4 regions of the Bradyrhizobium sp. LB13.1 genome follow, and region 3 is predicted to be linked to each of the others. Evidence: predicted binding sites of a transcription regulator. Region 3 holds the regulator's gene; each other region holds the start of a gene.
What was found. The regulator LexA, encoded in region 3, represses DNA repair genes until DNA is damaged. The targets are predictions, from matches to a motif close to TGTTCNNNNTGTGTTCNG.
Positions count from the first base shown of each region.

Region 1: the regulator LexA is predicted to act here: its motif matches at 2,817-2,834, upstream of recA (recombinase RecA).
Region 2: the regulator LexA is predicted to act here: its motif matches at 1,583-1,600, upstream of ACVWYI_RS10240 (PA0069 family radical SAM protein).
Region 4: the regulator LexA is predicted to act here: its motif matches at 2,555-2,572, upstream of ACVWYI_RS37015 (ATP-dependent Clp protease adaptor ClpS).

Region 1 covers NZ_JBSRYQ010000001.1:5,650,713-5,655,575, reverse strand. The annotation lists gene ACVWYI_RS27500 (hypothetical protein) at 1-187, shown strand, start outside; gene ACVWYI_RS27495 (hypothetical protein) at 289-543, shown strand; gene ACVWYI_RS27490 (DUF6894 family protein) at 552-785, opposite strand; gene ACVWYI_RS27485 (DUF2798 domain-containing protein) at 1,060-1,317, shown strand; gene ACVWYI_RS27480 (hypothetical protein) at 1,953-2,204, opposite strand; gene recA (recombinase RecA) at 2,909-3,997, shown strand; gene ACVWYI_RS27470 (hypothetical protein) at 4,102-4,863, shown strand, end outside.
Region 2 covers NZ_JBSRYQ010000001.1:2,179,752-2,184,614, forward strand. The annotation lists partial or broken gene ACVWYI_RS10235 (phosphoketolase family protein) at 1-1,411, opposite strand, end outside; gene ACVWYI_RS10240 (PA0069 family radical SAM protein) at 1,622-2,785, shown strand; gene ACVWYI_RS10245 (VOC family protein) at 2,810-3,268, shown strand; gene ACVWYI_RS10250 (ribonuclease HII) at 3,346-4,182, shown strand; partial or broken gene ACVWYI_RS10255 (glycosyltransferase family 39 protein) at 4,281-4,863, shown strand, end outside.
Region 3 covers NZ_JBSRYQ010000001.1:4,687,984-4,692,846, reverse strand. The annotation lists partial or broken gene ACVWYI_RS22340 (ComEC/Rec2 family competence protein) at 1-757, shown strand, start outside; gene ACVWYI_RS22335 (hypothetical protein) at 896-1,330, opposite strand; gene lexA (transcriptional repressor LexA) at 1,720-2,421, opposite strand; gene ACVWYI_RS22325 (molybdopterin molybdotransferase MoeA) at 2,598-3,809, opposite strand; gene ACVWYI_RS22320 (hypothetical protein) at 4,035-4,226, opposite strand; gene ACVWYI_RS22315 (HAD family hydrolase) at 4,398-4,863, opposite strand, start outside.
Region 4 covers NZ_JBSRYQ010000001.1:7,612,777-7,617,639, forward strand. The annotation lists gene ACVWYI_RS37005 (HlyD family secretion protein) at 1-933, shown strand, start outside; gene ACVWYI_RS37010 (DHA2 family efflux MFS transporter permease subunit) at 881-2,494, shown strand; gene ACVWYI_RS37015 (ATP-dependent Clp protease adaptor ClpS) at 2,602-4,308, shown strand; gene ACVWYI_RS37020 (tannase/feruloyl esterase family alpha/beta hydrolase) at 4,342-4,863, opposite strand, start outside.

The sequences.
Region 1 (4,863 bases), 960 kb from region 3:
GGAGAAGGCCGCGGAAGCCGAGCGTGACAAGGCCTACAAGGAAACGCTGAAGAAGATTCCGGACTCCAAGGCGTCTAACGATCCATGGGGCGGCATGCGCTCCGATCCGCCGAAGCAGCCGGCGGCGCCAAAGGCCTCGGCCGCAACCGGTGCGCCGAAGAAGAAATCCGGCACGACTGCCAATTGACCGTCTGACCGATCGGAGGCGGCTGACGCCTCCGGCCGGGACTCCTGTTCGACCGGCCTGCTTCCTACATCTCGTGAGAGCGTATTGCGAGGAGGCAGGACATGGCCGATCGTCCGCGGGATCTCGCCGAGCGGATGGCGCGCCGGCGCAAGCTAGGCGGCAAGCCCGGCCCGACGGCCGGCGACGGCTATCTGCGCGAGACCTTCACGCTGCCGCGCGCGGCGGCGCGGGAGAGGGCGCAGGCTTTCTTCGCTCGCTACCCCAAGGCCGGCTATATGAGCGCGGTCGAGAACTGGCGCGAGCTGCCCGGCGGCGACATCGAATTCACGATGCGGCGGCTGCCCAGCGCGGATTAGGGCCAGCCCTATTCGAAGGTTTCGGATGTGATGCGGATCCGGAACACGGGCTCCTTGGCCTCGTCCAGCAGCTCCATGTGCCATTCGGAATTTTCCTGGAGCTTGCGGGCGATGCCGGCGGCCATGTCGGCGCAGACGCTGGTCATCTCCTTCCAGGCCAAATCGCGATCGGCAAATTCCGACGCCTGGTCGGCACAGCCGGAATAGCGGCCGTTCCGGATTCGGAAGAAGTAGAGCGGCATGGTTGGCACCGATCGCGCGTGACATCCCCCAGGGAAGGCCATCCCTCAAGGCCATCCCTCAAGGCCATCCCTCAAGGTCATCCCTCAAGGTCATGGGCGCGCGCACTCCAATCCCAAACCATCCTGAGATCAATTCCGGGCGGCTACGGAATACATCCGGGGCGCCCGTGCCCGTGGTTCTCCGACCATGAACAAAGTTCCTGGGTCCCGCAGGGGCGCTGCGACGGCATGTGGCTTGCTTGGCCTGATGACGGCCAAACAACATGGGCGCATCATGCTCGGCATTCCTCGCCGCTACTCTCATTTCGTCTTCGGTGTCATCCAGTCCGGCCTGACCTCGCTGATCGCGGCGGGGATTGCCAGCTTTCCCGCAGGGACCGCGATGGTCTTCCTCACGCACTGGATGGTGTCGTGGCTGATCGCATGGGTCGCAATGCTGCCGATCGTGCTGCTCGCAGCGCCGGCGATCCGCGCCTTCTCGCTGCGGCTGACGCGGGAAGAGGGGGGCTCGCAAACCGGCCGGCCGGCATGAAAAAACCCCGCTTGGGGAGAGCCAAGCGGGGCAGAAGGTTATTGGAGGCTGAGGTGCTGGGCTGCAACACCATAGCCAGATGAGCCTAGCCGGCTCGGCTTACGACAGCCTGACAAAGACGCGAATCGGATCCGGTCCGCTGCGTTCGCTCGTGCCCGGCAAAAAACCCCGCGCGGGGAGAGCGGGGTCGTCGTCTGGGTATGGAGGCCCAGACCAGGAGAGCAGGCTTGCGCGCGCCTGACAGTGGCGGCGAAAGTCGAGGCCGCAGACTGGCCCCGCACGCGTCCCAATTTCGACATCCGTTCGCACAACTCAGGACACAAGGGCGGGCGAGATTTCGCACCGACGGTGCAGCCATGGGGGAAACGTGGCGCGCCGGCAACGGGGTGGCATCATGGACAACGTAGAGCGGTCATTCGCCGCCGCGACGGCGGCTGGCTTCGTGGTGCTGGTGATCGGCATCGGGTTGCTGGTTCTGCTGTAGGGGTGGTGCAGGCATGCCGTGAGACGGCGGCAGGCCCGATCCAAATTGCGCTTCGGTGGTAAGTAAAAGGCGCATGCGCGCCTTTCCAAAAAATCGAAAACAACCCCATGCACAGTAGCTCTCTGGGAAATGTCGCCGTTCAATCAATGGCTTACTGGTAGTATCTAGATGCCATATCGTGCTCGGATTCGCCACCGGGATATACGAATCCCGATTCCCGTGCCGGTCTCTTGCGATGAACAGGCGGCCGCTCCCGGCGGGCATTGTCTCCGGTGCGGACCGGGCGGCGGGCACCGCCACCGCCTGCCGCGTCCGGCAGCGTGTCCTTTCTCTTGCTGCTCTCTTGCTGCGCGGCCTCCAGCAGGCGATTGCGCCTGGTCGTATCGTGGTGCGTGTCCGTCATGACTGAGGTCCCCGGAGTTGCGGTCCCGTGTCCCGGAAGAAGGCCCCAGACCGCAAAAAAGGTTCGGTGCCGCAGGATTACGGAATTCTGACGGCGTCCAGGTCATCGGTCTTTGATGTGCGTCAGCTTTGGTCGAGGAGGGACGCCGGAATTACGATGGAACGAAAGAGGCCGCCCACTGAGGCGGCTCTTCTTCGACTATCGCTTATCAGCTTGCCCGTGATTTGTTCCGCTATCCGGACCAATGTATGTGCCGGTCCGCATACATTGCTTCCAAGCCCCCTCGCACTTCTTTGAGCCCTTAGACAGGCAGATATTTTTGTAGTCTGAGCATGACATTGCTTGAGCAGGATGCGCCGTGACAATCCCGATTGAAGCAGCAATCCACAAAACCAACCACTTGTTCATTACGTCTCCCCCATTCAATCCGGCAGATCATACATACCATCCGAGGGAAATCGCCTCTCTCGTATGGGCGATCAGGAAAGCGGAGAGAGTTGCGATAGGAAAAATTGCTCGTTTTCAAAACGGGCCACGGGACCTTTTCAAACTGGGCCGCCAGGGGTCGAAACAGGCCAGCACCCAAATCTGCAAAAGAACATATTGCGAACCTAGAACAAATAGGGTACATTATCTTTATCGACGGACCGCCTCGCCAATCGTTTGTCCCTCACGCGAATCCTCGTCATAAGGAGCACGACCCGATGTCCACCACTGCGCTGCGTATCGTCGAAGGATCCTCCATGGACAAGAGTAAAGCCCTGGCCGCCGCGCTTTCCCAGATCGAGCGGCAGTTCGGCAAGGGCTCGGTGATGAAGCTCGGCAAGAACGACCGCTCGATGGATGTCGAGGCGATCTCCTCGGGCTCGCTTGGGCTTGATATTGCGCTCGGGATCGGCGGCTTGCCGAGGGGGCGCGTCGTGGAAATCTACGGGCCGGAATCCTCGGGCAAGACCACGCTGGCGCTGCACACGGTGGCGGAAGGGCAGAAGAAGGGCGGCATCTGCGCCTTCATCGACGCCGAACACGCGCTCGACCCGGTCTATGCGCGCAAGCTGGGCGTCAACATCGACGAGCTCCTGATCTCCCAGCCGGACACCGGCGAGCAGGCGCTGGAAATCTGCGACACGCTGGTGCGCTCGGGCGCGGTGGATGTGCTGGTGATCGATTCGGTTGCGGCGCTGGTACCGAAAGCCGAGCTCGAGGGCGAGATGGGCGATGCGTTGCCGGGTCTGCAGGCCCGCCTGATGAGCCAGGCGCTGCGCAAGCTGACCGCGTCCATCAACAAGTCCAACACCATGGTCATTTTCATCAACCAGATCCGGATGAAGATCGGCGTGATGTACGGTTCGCCGGAAACCACCACCGGCGGCAACGCGCTGAAGTTCTACGCCTCCATCCGTTTGGACATTCGCCGCATCGGCGCGATCAAGGAGCGTGACGAGGTGGTCGGCAACACCACGCGGGTCAAGGTGGTGAAGAACAAGCTGGCGCCGCCTTTCAAGCAGGTCGAGTTCGACATCATGTATGGCGAAGGCGTCTCCAAGATGGGCGAGATCCTCGATCTCGGCGTCAAGGCCGGCATCGTCGAAAAATCCGGCGCATGGTTCTCCTATGACAGCCAGCGTCTTGGCCAGGGCCGCGAGAATTCGAAAGCGTTCCTGAAGGCCAACCCCGACATCACCGCCAAAATCGAAACCTCGATCCGCCAGAACTCCGGCCTGATCGCCGAGCAGATTCTCGCCGGCAGCCCCGAGCGTGACGCCGACGGCGACGAGCCGGCGGACGAGTAAGCGTCAAGCCTAGAGTTTTTCGCGAGGAGCGGGCGCTGAAGACGTTGAGTTGCCGACGTCGTCAGTGCCCGTTTCGTTTTGCGTTGCATTGATCAGGTGGTGCGATGAAGCGTCTGATCTTGACCAGTTCGTCCGGAAGCGCGCTCGCCCGATCGGGGTTGGCGGAGCTTGTCATTTCATTCTCGTTTCACTTCGAGTGGGGACCGCTGCCCTCGCCCGAAAAGCTCGCAGCCTATTTCGCGGCGCGCTCCGCGAATCTCGGGCCAGGTGATCATTGGTCTGATTGGGGCATCCGGTGGCCCAAGGGCATCAAGGATCGCAAAGATTTGCCCCTTGCGGACTTCTGCGAGCGATATGACGTGATCGAACTTTGGTTCGATCCAGCTCCCAGCGATCAATTGCAGCTCGTCTGCTTGCTGGACTACCTCAGCTCCTGCTCCTCGCTGGTGCGAAAGCTTAGACTTCGACTTGTGGCATCCGATCTGATGATAGAAAGCGGTGAGGATCTCGCCGCGTCCGAGCCGCACATTCATGTCGCGCGTATCACGGCCCGAGAGTTCGAGACTGCCAAGTTGGCGTGGTCGGCCTACCGCGCGGCGACCCCTGAGGCTTGCGTCGATCTCGTTCACCAAGATCTCAGTGCATTGTTGATGCTGCGGCCTGCCGTGCTGGATCTTCTGGCAGAACTCCCGTCTCCTTCGACAGGACTCGGTGCGACCGCGATGCGATTCCTGGAGATGCTTGCCAGAGGGTTTGCAAACTCGAATGCGTTGTTTCATCTGCGTTCGCAACGGCGGACGTTCGTGTTTGGAGAGACTGAGTTAGGCCGGTTGCTCGACGGGCTAGCGCTTGGCCCCAGTCCTGCA
Region 2 (4,863 bases), 2.5 Mb from region 3:
CTGGCAGAGATGCTCGCTCAGTACCTCCATCACGCGGCCATCCTGCGCGAGATGCACGTCGTAAGATTCGATCGGCTCCATCCAGACGCGTTCGGTCGCCTCGAACACCGCGTCCAACCTGTTTGACGCGGTCTCGTCCGGACCCATGATACGGAAGTTGCGCTCTTGCGCGTTGAGGCGGATGACGTCGCGCAGGAATTTGCCGAGCTCGCGCGTCGCTTCCCCCATGACGCCGCCGGGCTCTCGCACGTCCACCGCGAAGCTGCGGAAGTCCGGCAGCTTCAGCTCCTTCTTCAGGAGGCCGCCATTGGCGTGCGGATTGGCGCCCATGCGGCGATTGCCTTCGGGCGCGAGCGCCTGGAGCTCGGCAATGAGCGCGCCGCTCGCGTCGAACAGCTTTTCCGGCTCGTAGCTGCGCATCCAATCTTCGAGAATCTTCAGATGCGCCGGATTCTCCCGGCAGTTCGCGACCGGCACCTGATGTGCACGCCAAAAACCTTCGACCTTCTTGCCGTCGACCTCCTTGGGGCCGGTCCAGCCCTTCGGGCTGCGCAGCACGATCATCGGCCAACGCGGACGTTCGACGCTCTTGCGGCCGTCGCGGGCGTGCTGCTGGATCGACCGGATGCCGGCGAGCGCGACGTCGAGCGCGTCCGCCATGGCCCGGTGCATCAATTTGGGATCGTCGCCCTCGACGAACAGCGGCTCGTGGCCGAGCCCCGCGGAAGAGATCGCGGATCTCCTCATCGCGCATCCGCCCGAGTACGGTCGGATTGGCTATCTTGTAGCCGTTGAGATGCAGGATCGGCAGCACCGCGCCGTCATGGGCGGGATTGAGGAACTTGTTGGAGTGCCAGGACGCCGCGAGCGGGCCGGTCTCGGCCTCGCCGTCGCCAACGACACAGGCGACGATCAGGTCGGGATTGTCGAAGGCCGCGCCGTAGGCATGCACCAGCGCGTAACCGAGCTCGCCGCCTTCATGGATCGAGCCCGGCGTTTCCGGCGCCGCGTGGCTGGGAATGCCGCCGGGGAAGGAGAACTGTCTGAACAGCTTGCGCAATCCGTCCGTATCGCGTGCGATATCGGGATAGATCTCGCTGTAGCTGCCTTCGAGATAGGTGTTGGCGACCATGCCGGGGCCGCCGTGGCCGGGACCGCAGACATAGATCACGCTCAGGTCCAGCGCGCGGATGACGCGGTTGAGATGGGCATAAATGAAGTTCAAACCCGGCGTCGTGCCCCAATGGCCGAGCAAACGCGGCTTGATGTGCTCGGGCCGCAAGGGCTCGCGCAGCAGCGGGTTGTCGAGCAGGTAGATTTGCCCGACGGAGAGATAGTTCGCAGCGCGCCAGTAGCGATCAAGGAGGCCGAGGTCGCTGCTCGCCGCAGGCGATTGTCTTCGCTTTGTCATGTTCTTGCCGACCTTCACCCAGCGATTGTCACCAACATCGATCTGCGGCGATTGATCCCTGACCGGCATCAAACGAAGTCGTCGGAACGGGCGTGTTGCGCGAGGTCAAAGGCGCCCGCCCGAAATTTGGGCGGCTACTGTGCATGGGGTTGTTTTCCAGTTTTTTGTTTGTGTTCTTGATTTGTTCCTTCGACATGCTATCTTGGCTTCATGAGTCCAGCATCCTCTCATGCTCTCAAGCACCCGCCGGTCACGGCGCCCTCCGAGCCGGCGGGTGCGCCTTCTGCTTTCCCTGAGCTTGCGGTCGCCATCGACAAGCAGCGCAGGCGAGGGCGGGGCGCCCAATCCAATGCCAGCGGCCGGTACGAGGCCGAGGCGCGCGTCGCCTTCGACGATGGCTGGCAGAGCCTGGAAGAGCTGCCGCCGTTCAAGACCACCGTCGGCGTCGACACTTCGCGCAAAGTGATCACCCGCAACGATTCTCCCGACATCGGGTTCGATCGCTCGATCAATCCGTATCGCGGCTGCGAGCACGGCTGCGTCTATTGCTTCGCGCGGCCGACCCATGCCTATCTCGGCCTGTCGCCGGGGCTCGACTTCGAATCGAAGCTGTTCGTGAAGCCTGAGGCACCGGCGCTGCTCGAGAAGGAGCTTGCTGCGCCCGGCTACGAGCCGCGGATGATCGCGATCGGCACCAACACCGATCCCTATCAGCCGATCGAGCGCGACCGCAAGATCATGCGCGGCATTCTGGAGGTGCTGGAACGCGCCGGCCATCCCGTCGGCATCGTCACCAAGTCGGCGCTGGTGACCCGCGACATCGACATTCTCGCGCGCATGGCCAAGCGCAACCTCGCCAAGGTCGGGATTTCGGTGACCTCGCTCGATCCGAAGCTCGCGCGCACCATGGAGCCGCGGGCATCGACGCCGCCGAAGCGGCTGGAGGCGCTGAAGCAGCTCTCGGAGGCCGGCATTCCGACCACCGTCATGGTCGCGCCCGTGATCCCCGCGCTGAACGATTCCGAGATCGAGCGCATCCTGGATGCCGCCGCCCATGCCGGCGTCAAGGAAGCTTCATACGTGCTGCTGCGGTTGCCGCTTGAGGTACGCGATCTCTTTCGTGAATGGCTGATGGCGAACTATCCGGACCGTTATCGCCACGTCTTCACGCTGATCCGCGACATGCGCGGCGGCCGCGACTACGACGCGAAATGGGGCGAGCGCATGAAGGGCACCGGCCCGATGGCCTGGACCATCGGCCGCCGCTTCGAGATCGCATGCGACAGGCTCGGGCTGAACAAGCGGCGCTCCAAGCTGACGACGGATCATTTTGCCAAGCCGAAGCGGAACGGCGATCAGCTCAGCCTGTTCTGAGCGACGAAGTGGAAGAGGTGTCGTATGAGTAAGGAATTGCCGCCGCCGCCGGTGCCGCGGCTCACGGTCATCACGCTGGGCGTCAGCGACATCCGCGCCAGCATCGCTTTCTACGACGCGCTTGGTTTCTCGCGCCGGCTGAAGGTAACCGGTGAGGCCGTTGCGTTCTATGACACCGGCGGTCCGGTGCTTGCGCTGTTTCCCTGGGATCAGCTCGCGGCCGACGCCAAATTGCCCGATACTCCGAGGCCATCGACGTTCCGCGGCATGACGCTCGCCTGGAACTGTCGCGCGCGTGAGGAGGTGGACGCGGTGCTGGCATTCGCCCTCAGCAAGGGAGCCGCGCTGCTGAAGGCCGCGCATCGGACCGACTACGGCGGCTATTCCGGCTATTTCGCCGATCCTGACGGCCATCCCTGGGAGGTCGTGGTCGCGCCAGGCATCGAGGTCGGCGAGGACCGGCGGGTGCATCTGGCGGAATAGGGCGGCTGACCTGAATAACGGGAATTGTCCGAGGTTCCCGGTTGCGCAGGCCACGCCGCTTGCGCACGATCTCGGCCATGATTCGGGATCAATCCGCCAAGAAGCCGGCCAAAGGTGCGCCCAAGAAGGCTGCGCCCGGTAACAAGAAAGCTGCGCCTAAAAAATTGGCCAAGGCGCTGGCCGGCGGAAAAAGCGCCATCATCGTTGCCCCAAGCTTCCGCCGCGAGCGCGCGCTGATCAAGCGCGGGATCTGGCCGGTCGCGGGCTGTGATGAGGCCGGCCGCGGGCCGCTGGCCGGTCCTGTGGTGGCGGCTGCGGTGATTCTCGATCCCGACCGCATCCCGCGCGGCATCGACGATTCCAAGCGCCTGACGCCCGAGGCGCGCGAAAAGCTGTTCGACAAGATCTGCGCCACTGCGCAGGTCTCGGTCGCCGTCGCTTCGCGCTCCCGTATCGACCGCGACAACATCCTGCGCGCCTCGCTGTGGGCACTGAAGCGCGCCGTGGTGGCGCTGCCCGAGCAGCCCCGCCACGTCTTCGTCGACGGCCGCGACCGGCTCGATACCGAATGCGACTGCGAGGCCGTGATCGGCGGCGACGGCATCGTCCTGTCGATCGCGGCGGCCTCGATCGTCGCCAAGGTGACGCGGGACCGCCTGATGTGCGCGCTGGCGCAGGACTGCCCCGGCTACGGTTTCGAGCAGCACAAGGGCTACGCCGTTCCCGAGCACCTCGACGCGCTCAACCGCCTCGGCCCCACCGTCCACCACCGCAGCTTCTTTGCCCCCGTCGTCGCCGCCCGCGCCAAGCACATGCCCTGGACGGTTGAGCCGGCGCAGGACCTGTTTGCGGTGACCGAGATCGAGGTGCAGGTGGACACCAGCCTGGAAGTCGACGCGTCGGCAAATCTCTAGACCAGACTCGGTTGCCACGACGCGCAGCGCCCTCTATCAAAACAGTCGTGAGCGAATAGGGCCGGCTGGACGGGTTGGCTGCATCTTTCGGACGTTGCATGCGGTTTACCTCCCTGGTTATCGAGCTCATTCGCGCCCGGCCGCGGCTGATCGTGTGGATCGCCGTGCTGCTCCAGGCCGCGATGTGGCTGTTCGTGGCGCTGGCGTTCTATCGCAGCCCGCCCGGCAGCCTCGCGACGCTGCTGGCCTTCGGCCGCGAATACCAGGTCGGCACTGATTTGGGCCCGCCCTTGCCGGTCTGGCTCGCCGACATCGCCTATCGCGCCGCCGGCGGCCACGTGTTCGGCGTCTACGTCCTGGCCGAGCTCTGCGGGATCGCAACCTTCATTACGCTCTATCATCTGTCCCGCGCCGTGGTCGGCCCCCAGCAGGCGGTGCTGGCCGTGCTGCTGACCATGACGATGCTGGCCTTCTCGTCGCCCGCACTCGACTTCGGCCCCCTTGTGCTGGCGCGGCCGCTCTGGGCACTGCTGCTGCTGCATTCCTGGCAGATCATCGGCCAGCGCCGCGGCAATGCCTGGTTCGCCTGGTCGATCGAGGCCGGCCTCCTGCTGCTGACGACGCCCGCGGCGATCTTCCTTCTGCTGCTGCTTATCGCCTTCGCGCTCGCAACCGCGGGCG
Region 3 (4,863 bases):
GTTCTGGTGGCTGATGGGGATCGGCATCGACTGGATGGTCGTGGTCTCGCGCTGGGTCGCGGCATTGCCGGGCGCGATCGGCCGCATCCCGGCTTTCGGCATCGCGCCGCTGATCGCGGCGAGCCTGGGGATCATCGTGCTGGGCCTGTTGCGCACGCCGCTGCGCTGGTCCGGCGTACTGGTGCTGCTGGTCGCGATTCTCTGGGGGCTGTCGGTGCGGCAGCCCGACATCCTGATTGCCGGGGATGGCCAGAGCGTCGCGGTGCGGGGCAAGGACGGACATCTTCACCTGATCAAGACGAGCAAGGATAGCTTTTTGCTCAAGGAGTGGTTGGCTGCCGACGCCGATCCGCGCGATGCCGCCAGCACCTCGCTGGCGGCCGGCGTGTCTTGCGATGAATCCGGCTGCGTGACGCCGCTCGCCGATGGGCGGCTGGTCGCGCTGGCACTGCGCATCGACGCGCTGGCGGACGATTGCAACCGCGCCGCGCTGGTGGTGACGGCACGTCCCGCGCCGCCCGATTGCGCCGCGATGGTGGTCGATCGACGGCGGCTCGCGAGCCAGAGCGCGCTGGCGCTGACGCAGCGTGGTGACGGCTTTGCAGTTCAGGCGGTGAGGGAAAGAGGCACGAGCCGTCCCTGGTTGCCGGCCGGCGCAGGCGAAGGTGATTTCGACGGCAGTCTTGCGCCGAAAAAGATCCCGCCACGCAGCAAGGACGCAACGCCGGCGGAAATCGATTTGCAAGCCGACGATTAATCGGATCGTGCGGAGAGATGCAGTGGGCTGGTGCATCCGATCGGATTCGCTGGACGCAAACCACACCACCTCGCCGGCCACGGCCGGCGATTGCAAATCAATCCTGGCCTCCGATCCCGTGGCCGGAGGGCGACCGTGTCAGCCGATCGGCAGGCGCGTGATGGTCGGCTGCCTGTCGGCCATGATCTGCGGCTTGTGCTCGCGCTCGCCGGCCGGCAGCGTCACCGGCAGTTGCAGCACGGTCGCGCGCTGTCCTTCGACAAGCTGGGTCACCAGCACGTATTTGCCGTCGGGGAATTCGATCGCGTCATGATGGCGGTCGGGAATGTGCGGATCGATCTTGCCGAACTTGCCGACACGGGAATTGATCGTGCGTGTCCAGATCCAGCGATTATCGTAGCGGATGTTGTCGGCGAAGGCGAGCTCCGTTCCCGGCAGCAGGCAGACGGCCACAGTCGGATCGGCTGCGGACGCAAAACCACGCGTCGAGGTGCCGCGGAAGGTTGTCGTGACGACCGTCTCGCCGACTTCGGCGGGGCGCGACGCGATGGCATGCAGGCTGTAGTCACACATCGGGTGCTCCTCATGCTGGGATAGCAACCGGCGTCTCTTATCGAGGCGCAGGCCCCTATCAGAGTGGAAACACACAAGCCTCTGCTTGGTTATGGGCAAATCTGCGGCTGGTTTCCGCACGCCGCGATCACATTATCTTTCCCGAATCGGCGAGGAACAAAGCCTGCTCCTGGGCATTTCGGTCGCGCACGTCAGCGGCCGGAGATGCCCTTGCGCATGACGTCTCCTCAAACCGGAACGCCGCGAAGCCTCTGGGATGCTTGGTGCGGCGTGTCGAGGATGGGCCGCCGGAGAAGCGGCCGGATAATCTGTGCAGAACCAGGATGACTATCCAGCCGGAGCGGGCAATCCGTCCACTCCAATTGGTATTGCGTGACTGCCGTACGGGCTCAGTACTTTCGGTACAGCCCGATCAGCTTGCCCTGAATTTTTACCCGGTTCGGCGGCAGGATGCGCACCTCATAGGCGCCGTTGGCGGGCTCGAGCGCGATCGATGCGCCGCGGCGGCGGAAGCGCTTGAGGGTTGCTTCCTCGTCGTCGATCAGCGCCACCACGATGTCGCCGGTATCGGCGCTCTCGTTGCGCTGGATCAGCGCCATGTCGCCGTCGAGGATGCCGGCCTCGACCATGGAATCGCCGCGCACTTCGAGCGCGTAGTGCTCGCCCGAGCCAAGCATGTCAGGCGGTACGCTGATAGTGTGGCTGCGGGTCTGCAACGCCTCGATCGGTGTGCCGGCCGCAATCCGGCCCATCACCGGCACCGCGACCGGACGTTCACCATCGTCCGCGGGCAGGCTGGAGCTCGCACGTACCTTGCCGAGATTGCCCTCAATGACGCTCGGCGTGAAGCCGCGGCGGCTGCCGGCGGCGGCCTGGAGCTCGGGCAATTTGATGACCTCGATCGCACGGGCGCGGTTGGGCAGGCGTCGGATGAAGCCGCGCTCCTCGAGCGCCGTGATCAGGCGATGGATGCCCGACTTCGAGCGCAGGTCGAGCGCATCCTTCATCTCGTCGAAGGAGGGCGGCACGCCGCTTTCCTTCAGACGTTCATTGATGAACCGCAGAAGCTCGTATTGTTTGCGCGTTAACATCTCGACCAAAGTCTCCCGGTTGATGTCGTTCGATTCCGAGACGCTGAATTCAGCAATAAGCCGCTACACGCTCGAAACAAATCATGAACGGACACTATATGTTCGATATGTGTTCCGCAACTGCTTAATTTACCGTGAACAGAGCGAAGTTCGCGGAACATGCGTTGTCGGGGCGCTCACACGGGGAGCCGCAACACCTCGCAAGGTGTGCCTGCTTCGGCTTTCGGCGCGAACGGTGCGCGCACGAGAAGTACCTGTGCCGCAGCGAGATTCGCAAGCAGCGAAGAGTCCTGATGGTTGACGGGAAGGGCAACGCGCGTGCCGTCGTCGCGCTCCTCCAGATGCGCGCGCAGATAGTCTTCCCGCTGGTCGTTGGCGCCGACGTCGCGGCCGAGCACGGCGCGCTCGCGGCGATGGTGAATCACTGAACGGCCCGAGAGAGCGCGAATCAGCGGCACCAAGAACAGGAAAGCGCAGACGTAGGACGACACGGGATTGCCCGGCAGGCCGATCACCTCCATCGCGCCGAGCCGCCCGTGCATCATCGGCTTGCCCGGCCGCATCGCGATCTTCCAGAACGCCATCGTTATGCCTTCGTCCCTCAGCGCCTGCTGGACCAGATCGTGGTCGCCGACCGATGCGCCGCCGGTCGTGATCAGGATGTCGGCTCCGCTCTCGCGGGCGCGTCGAATGCCGACGGTGGTGGCCTCCAGCGTGTCGGTGGCAATACCGAGGTCGATGGTCTCGGCGCCCTCGCTGCGAGCGAGAGCGTGCAGGGCGTAGCCGTTGGAATAGACGATCTGGCCGTGACCGGGCGTGGTGCCCGGCATCACCAGCTCGTCGCCGGTGGCGAGGATCGCGACCTTCGGACGTCGGCAAACGGAGAGGTGCGGGTGATTCATCCCGGCCGCAAGCGCGAGGTCGCGCTCGGTGAGACGGCTTCCCTTGCGCAGGAGCACGTCGCCGTCACGGAAATCGACACCGGCGGGCCGGATGTGCCGTCCGGCGATCGCGGCTTCCTTGATCGTGATGCGCTTGCCGTCGGCGACCGTGTCCTCCTGGATCACGACGGCGTCGGCGCCGTAGGGAACGACGCCGCCGGTGAAGATCCGCACGGCCTCGCCGGCGCCGACTGTTCCCGCGAACGGCCGACCTGCCGCGACCTCGCCGATGACGGTGAGCTTCGAATCGATCGTCGCGGCATCGGCCGCACGCACCGCGTAGCCATCCATCGCCGACATCGCCTGTGGCGGCTGCGTGCGCCGGGCCGCGGCGTCGCGCGCGAGCACGCGATGGTAGGCTTCGTCGATGGCAACCATCTCTTCGGGCAGCGGCTCTGCACCCGCCAGCACCGCGGCAAGCGCGTCAGAAACCGGCATCAAGGCCACGGCGAAAACTCCTGCTCGGCACGTTCGGGCGAATGTTCCGCAAGTCTTCTAGCCGAGCGCGGGCGCAGAGGCAAAAACAGCTGAGCGGGGACAGTCATCCCGCTGCTTCACATTGTTCTGGAAGGCAAGATCAAGCCCGTCGCGGCATGATCCGAGGAACGAGACAGATCGGCAGGAGAGTGACCATGGCAGGGACGAGATGACGACCGCCCCGGCCAGCACCGATCAGGTCGCTGTCTGCTCGGGACTTACGTCGGGCGCCTTCGGCCCCTGATCCTTGTCGGGAAGCGGATCGGCCTGGGATTTCAGGTCGGCGGCCTTGCTCACGAGCTTGGCGGAAAGGGCCGAGTCTGAGGTTGTCCTGGCGAATTCAAGAAGAAGAGAGGCCTGCTTGGTGAGGTAGGTCTTGCCCAACACGATGATGCATCCGTCCGTAGAAGTCCCAACGGACTCAAGAGTCCGGAGGGTGGCATTCCGTTCCCGGAACTCTGTCTAAAAATGCACAAAGTGTTTTGGTTCCTCGTCCCCGGGGTGAAATTGTTCCGGATCGGCAGGTCGGCTTGCCTGGCAATGTGCTGGGGCGGGCGGTCAAATCCCCAGCGCCTTGAGGGCGATCCCGACGTCACGCGGCGAGATCACATGCACCGCCGTCATGCCGCGCGCCCGCGCGCCTTTGATGTTCTCGGCAAGATCGTCGAAGAACACGATACGCTCGGCGGGCACGCCGATCGCAGCAATGACGTGGTCGAAGGCCTCCGCATTCGGTTTGCGCAGGCCGATGCTGGACGACAAATACAGCTCGCGGAAATGGCGGAGGACGTCGGCATATTCCTTCGAGAAATAGTCCACGTGCGGCCGGTTGGTATTGGAGAAGACGTAGAGCGGCATCTGCTTCGCTGCCCGCGGCAACAGCTCGGCGATATCAGGCATTTCGCCGGTGAAGATCGCGTTCCAGCCTTCCAGGAACTGCGCGTCCGAAATGCCGATTCCGAGCGAATCTCGCAACGAGGCGAAATAGTCCTCGTCACTGAGCTTGCCCACCTCGTGCAGCCGA
Region 4 (4,863 bases), 2.9 Mb from region 3:
CAGGTACTCGCGAGGATCGACGACCGCGACTTCAAGGTCGCACTCGACCAGGCCAAGGCCGACGTCGCTGCCGCCAATGCAACAGTGACGAGCAAGGAAGCGCAGCTCGACGTGCAGCAGGCCGTGATCGCAGCGGCGAGAGCGACCATCGATGTCGACAATGCCGCGAAACTTTTCGCCAAGCAGGAGAACAAGCGCTACACCGATCTCGCGGCGACGGGCTTTGGCAGCGTGCAGAACGCGCAGCAGGCGCAGGCGCGCGACGCCGGCGCCGATGCGGCGATCCAGCGCGATATCGCCAATCTCACCTCCGCCTTGAAGCAGGTCGATCTCCTGAAGGCCGAGATCCTGCAGGCCAAGGCCGCGGCCGTCCGCGCAGACGCGCTCCAGCGCCAGGCCGAGCTCAATCTCGGCTACACCACGATCGTCTCGCCTATTGAAGGCGTGGTCGGCAACCGCTCCTTGCGCGTCGGCCAGTTCGTGCAGGCGGGCACACAGCTGATGGCGATCGTGCCGGCCGAGGGCGCCTATGTCGTGGCCAACTTCAAGGAGACGCAGCTCACCGACGTGAAATCCGGACAAGCCGTCGATATCGAGATCGACATGTTCCCGGGCCAAGTCGTGCACGGTCACGTCGATTCCATCGCACCCGCAAGTGGCCAGGAGTTCGCGCTGCTGCCGCCCGACAACGCCACCGGCAACTTCACCAAAGTGGTGCAGCGTATCCCCGTCAAGATCGCGCTCGACGCCCGGCACGGGCCCGCAATCGCGCTCCGGCCCGGCATGTCCGTGATCCCGACCATCGCAACACGTTCGACCGCGCCGACCGCCAATGCCGCCGCCGCGCCCAAAGCGAAGCTCGTCTCCGGAGGGTCGTGCCATGTCAAACAGCCTCTCACTTTCGACGCAAGCAACACCGGCCGCGACGTCTGATCGCCCGGTCGCCGATCCCAACCGTGCGAGTGCCGCGACCTGGATCGCGGTGCTTGCCGCCATGATCGGCTCGTTCATGGCGATCCTGAACATCCAGATCACCAACGCCTCGCTGCTCAACATCGAGGGCGGCATCGGCACCGGCGCCGACAACGGCTCCTGGATCTCGACGTCGTATCTGATCGGCGAGATCATCGTGATCCCGCTGACCGACTATCTGAGCCGCGTGTTCTCGTTCCGCCGCTACATGCTGGCGAGCGCGGTACTGTTTGCGGCGTTCTCCGTCGCCTGTGCCTTCACCCACGATCTGCCGTCGATGATCGCGATGCGCGGCTTGCAGGGCTTTGCCGGCGGCGTGCTGATCCCGATGGCGTTCACGCTGGTGCTGACCAAGCTGCCGAAGCCGCAGCAGCCCGTCGGGCTCGCGATCTTCGCGCTGTCGGTCACCTTTGCGCCGGCGATCGGTCCGACCATCGGCGGCTATTTCACGGAAAACTACGGCTGGCGCACCATCTTCTTCGTCAACGTGATCCCGACCGCTGTCATGGTGAGCGCGCTCTATCTGACGCTGGAGCGGCAGAAGATGCAGCTCGGCCTTCTGAAGGATGGTGACTGGGCCGGCATCGTCACCATGGCGATCGGTCTGTCGGCGCTACAAGCCGTGCTCGAGGAAGGCAACAAGGACGACTGGTTTTCCTCACCCTTCATCATCAAGCTGGCGGTGATCGCGGCCGTCAGCCTCACGCTGTTCATCACGATCGAGCTCACGATCGAGAAGCCGCTGATCCGGTTGCGCCTGCTGACCCAACGCAATTTTGGCTTCGGTACCGTTGCCATGACCATGGTTGGCTTCGCGTTGTTCGGCTCGGTCTACATGCTGCCCGCCTATCTCGGCCAGGCGCAGGGCTACAATGCCGAACAGATCGGCAATGTGCTGGCATGGACCGGCCTGCCCCAACTCGTGCTGATCCCGCTGATCCCGAAACTGATGCGGCGCTTCGACACGCGTTATATCGCGATCACCGGGCTTCTGATCTTCGCCTACAGCTGCTTCATGAACACGGCGATGTCCCCGGACTATGCCGGCGACCAGCTCTGGATCCCGAACATCGTGCGCGCCGTGGGACAAGCCATGGTGCTGACGCCGCTGACCTCGGTCTTGACCGGCGGCATCGCACCGCAGGACGCGGCAGCGGCCTCCGGCATCAGTAACATGTTCCGCAACCTGGGCGGCGCGATCGGCACGGCGACGCTCGCCACCATCATCACCAAACGCGAGCAATTCCACTCCAACATCATCGGCCAGTCGGTCACGCTCGGCCGCGAGGAAGTCCGCACCCGGATCGCGCAGATGACCGAGTATTTCATGGCGCACGGCGTCCCCGATCCGAACGCCGCGCGCGAGCAGGCCATCGTCGCACTCGGCAAGACCGTGAAGCGCCAGGCGCTGGTGATGGGTTATTCCGACACGTTTGCCGTGATCGGCGTGGTGCTGGTGCTCGCCGCGATTGCGGTGCTGCTGACGCGGCGCGTGAAGGCGGCTGGCGGGCCGGCGCATTAGGACCTCGCCCATCACTCGCAGTTTGTCGCAGCTATCAGGCTTGACGGCCGCTTCTTTTTATGTTCCCTTTTCGTTCTTATCTATTTTAAGTTGTGTAAGGGCATTTGATGAACGAAATTGTGCCGATTCAACTCATCCTGCATAACGACGGAGACGTTCCGCGCGAGTTTTTCGTCGACCTGTTGCGCCGTATCTTTGGCAAGTCGGAGGACGAGGCAGCCTCCGTCATGGCCAGCATCGAGAAGCACGCGACCGCTGTCTGTGGTCCTTATCCACCATCCGTTGCGGACGCACTACTGGAGTCTGCCCGGCGGCGCATCGCCTTCGCCGGCCATCCTCTCCTGATTACGAGCGAAACGGCGAAGCCGTGCTGCGGGCTTTGCGACCAGCCTACCGCAAAATCGGAAGTTCATTTGACGAACCGCACAGTCTGGCTGTGCGCCGAGTGCGTGCTCGCTGCAGCAGCCGCATCCCAAGAACTACCCGAGGAAGAGTTCAACTATGCGTTCGGTGTCTTGAATTGGCATTTCTCCGACATCTCGCGTAGCCAGCTCGTAACCACGGTCCGCCAGTTTCCCGGCCACATGCGAGCAGACGTCCAGACTGCCATCGACCGCCTATTCGCCTCGCCGATCCGGTTGCTAGGCATCGCCGAGAATCGTCACGAAACGGTATCCATGGCCCGACTGATGCAGAACGATAATTTCGCGGTGGCGATTGCACCACTTCAGTACAACGACGTGGACATTGGCGAGCAGGCACCGGCCAAGTGCCTCGACAATGGTCTCTGGCTTTGCTCTGCATCCGGCCTTCGCTACGCGGTGCTGCTGGCCGTTCATCGGGAATATAGCCGCGAGACCGGCGTGCGGATCGAAATCATGGTGCCGGCCGGGGTCGCGGGAGCAGCACTTGTCCAACAATGCTTCACCGCACTGGAGGACGCAGTGCAGGCCGCGCGCACCTATCGCGGCAAAATTTTATCGCTCGATGTCGATTCCGACTATCGCGGCCGTTCTCGCGGAATCACAGTGCACAGACTTCCCTCGGTCGGGCGTGACGAGGTGATCCTGCCCGAGCAGACGTTGCGACTACTCGATCGCAACGTATTGAACTTCGTAGGGACGCGAGACATGCTGCGCCACCTCGGGCAATCGACCCGCAAGGGCATTTTGCTCTATGGACCGCCCGGCACCGGCAAGACACACACCATTCGCTATCTTGCGACCCATCTGCCCGGACATACGACGCTAATCATCACGGCCGAGCAGATCGGCCTGCTCGGCGCCTATATGAATCTTGCCCGCCTCTTGCAGCCCGCCATGGTGGTTATCGAAGACGTCGACCTGATCGCACGGCAACGCGAGAGCATGAGCGGCTGCGAGGAACCGCTGCTCAACCGGCTCCTCAACGAAATGGACGGCTTGAAGCAGGACGCTGACATCCTGTTCCTGCTGACCACCAACCGTCCCCAGCAGCTTGAGGGCGCCCTCGCCGGTCGTCCAGGTCGGATCGATCAGGCCATCGAAGTGCCGCTCCCCGATGAGACCGGCCGCGGCAAGCTGGTCCGCCTCTATGGCAGAGGACTGCCGCTCGACGACGCGGTTATCGCCGAGGCGGCCCGGCGCAGCGCGGGTACAAGTTGCGCTTTTATCAAGGAGTTGATGCGACGGCTGGCGCAGGCGAGCCTCGCGCGCGATGGCGGTAACTCCGTCATTTCCGCCGATATCGACGAAGCGCTCGACGACATGTTGTTTTCCGGCGGGCGGCTGAATGCACAGTTGCTGGGAGGCGCACAGGCGATGGCAGCGGGATGAGACCGCCGCAACCGCGGTCGGCGTCCCCGGACCTCACGGCGCGCAGGTGAAGCTTGCCGCCTCCGTCACCGAGCCGCTCTTGTAGTGCGGCCAGGCCGGCCAGCGGCACAGCGGCAGCGCGCGAAGCGTCGCAAACGACGGTGCTTCGACCTTCTGCTCGGCGACTTCGAGGTCGCCGGGCGCCTTGCCCTTCTCGACCCAGTCGACCAGCGCGCTCAGCATGTCGACATTGGCCGGCGCGCCGGAGCCGACATGGTCGACCCCGGGCGCGGTGTAGAGCCGCGCGAATTCGGCCGTCTCGGCATTGCCGAGCTTGCGTTCGACGCTCTCGAAATAACGGATGCCGGCATAGGGGCTCTGCGCATAGTCGGCCATGTGCTCGAGCATGATCAGCCGGCCGCCGCGGCTGCGAAAGCGGCTGAGATCGGGATCGGTGGAATCCATCAGGCTGGAGACCTCGAGCAACCGCGCCTTGTGCTGTTCGGGCTTGTACGTCGTCACGTCGAGCTTGGGATCGCGCGCGAACACATATTGAATCCCGCCGGCGCCGTAGAT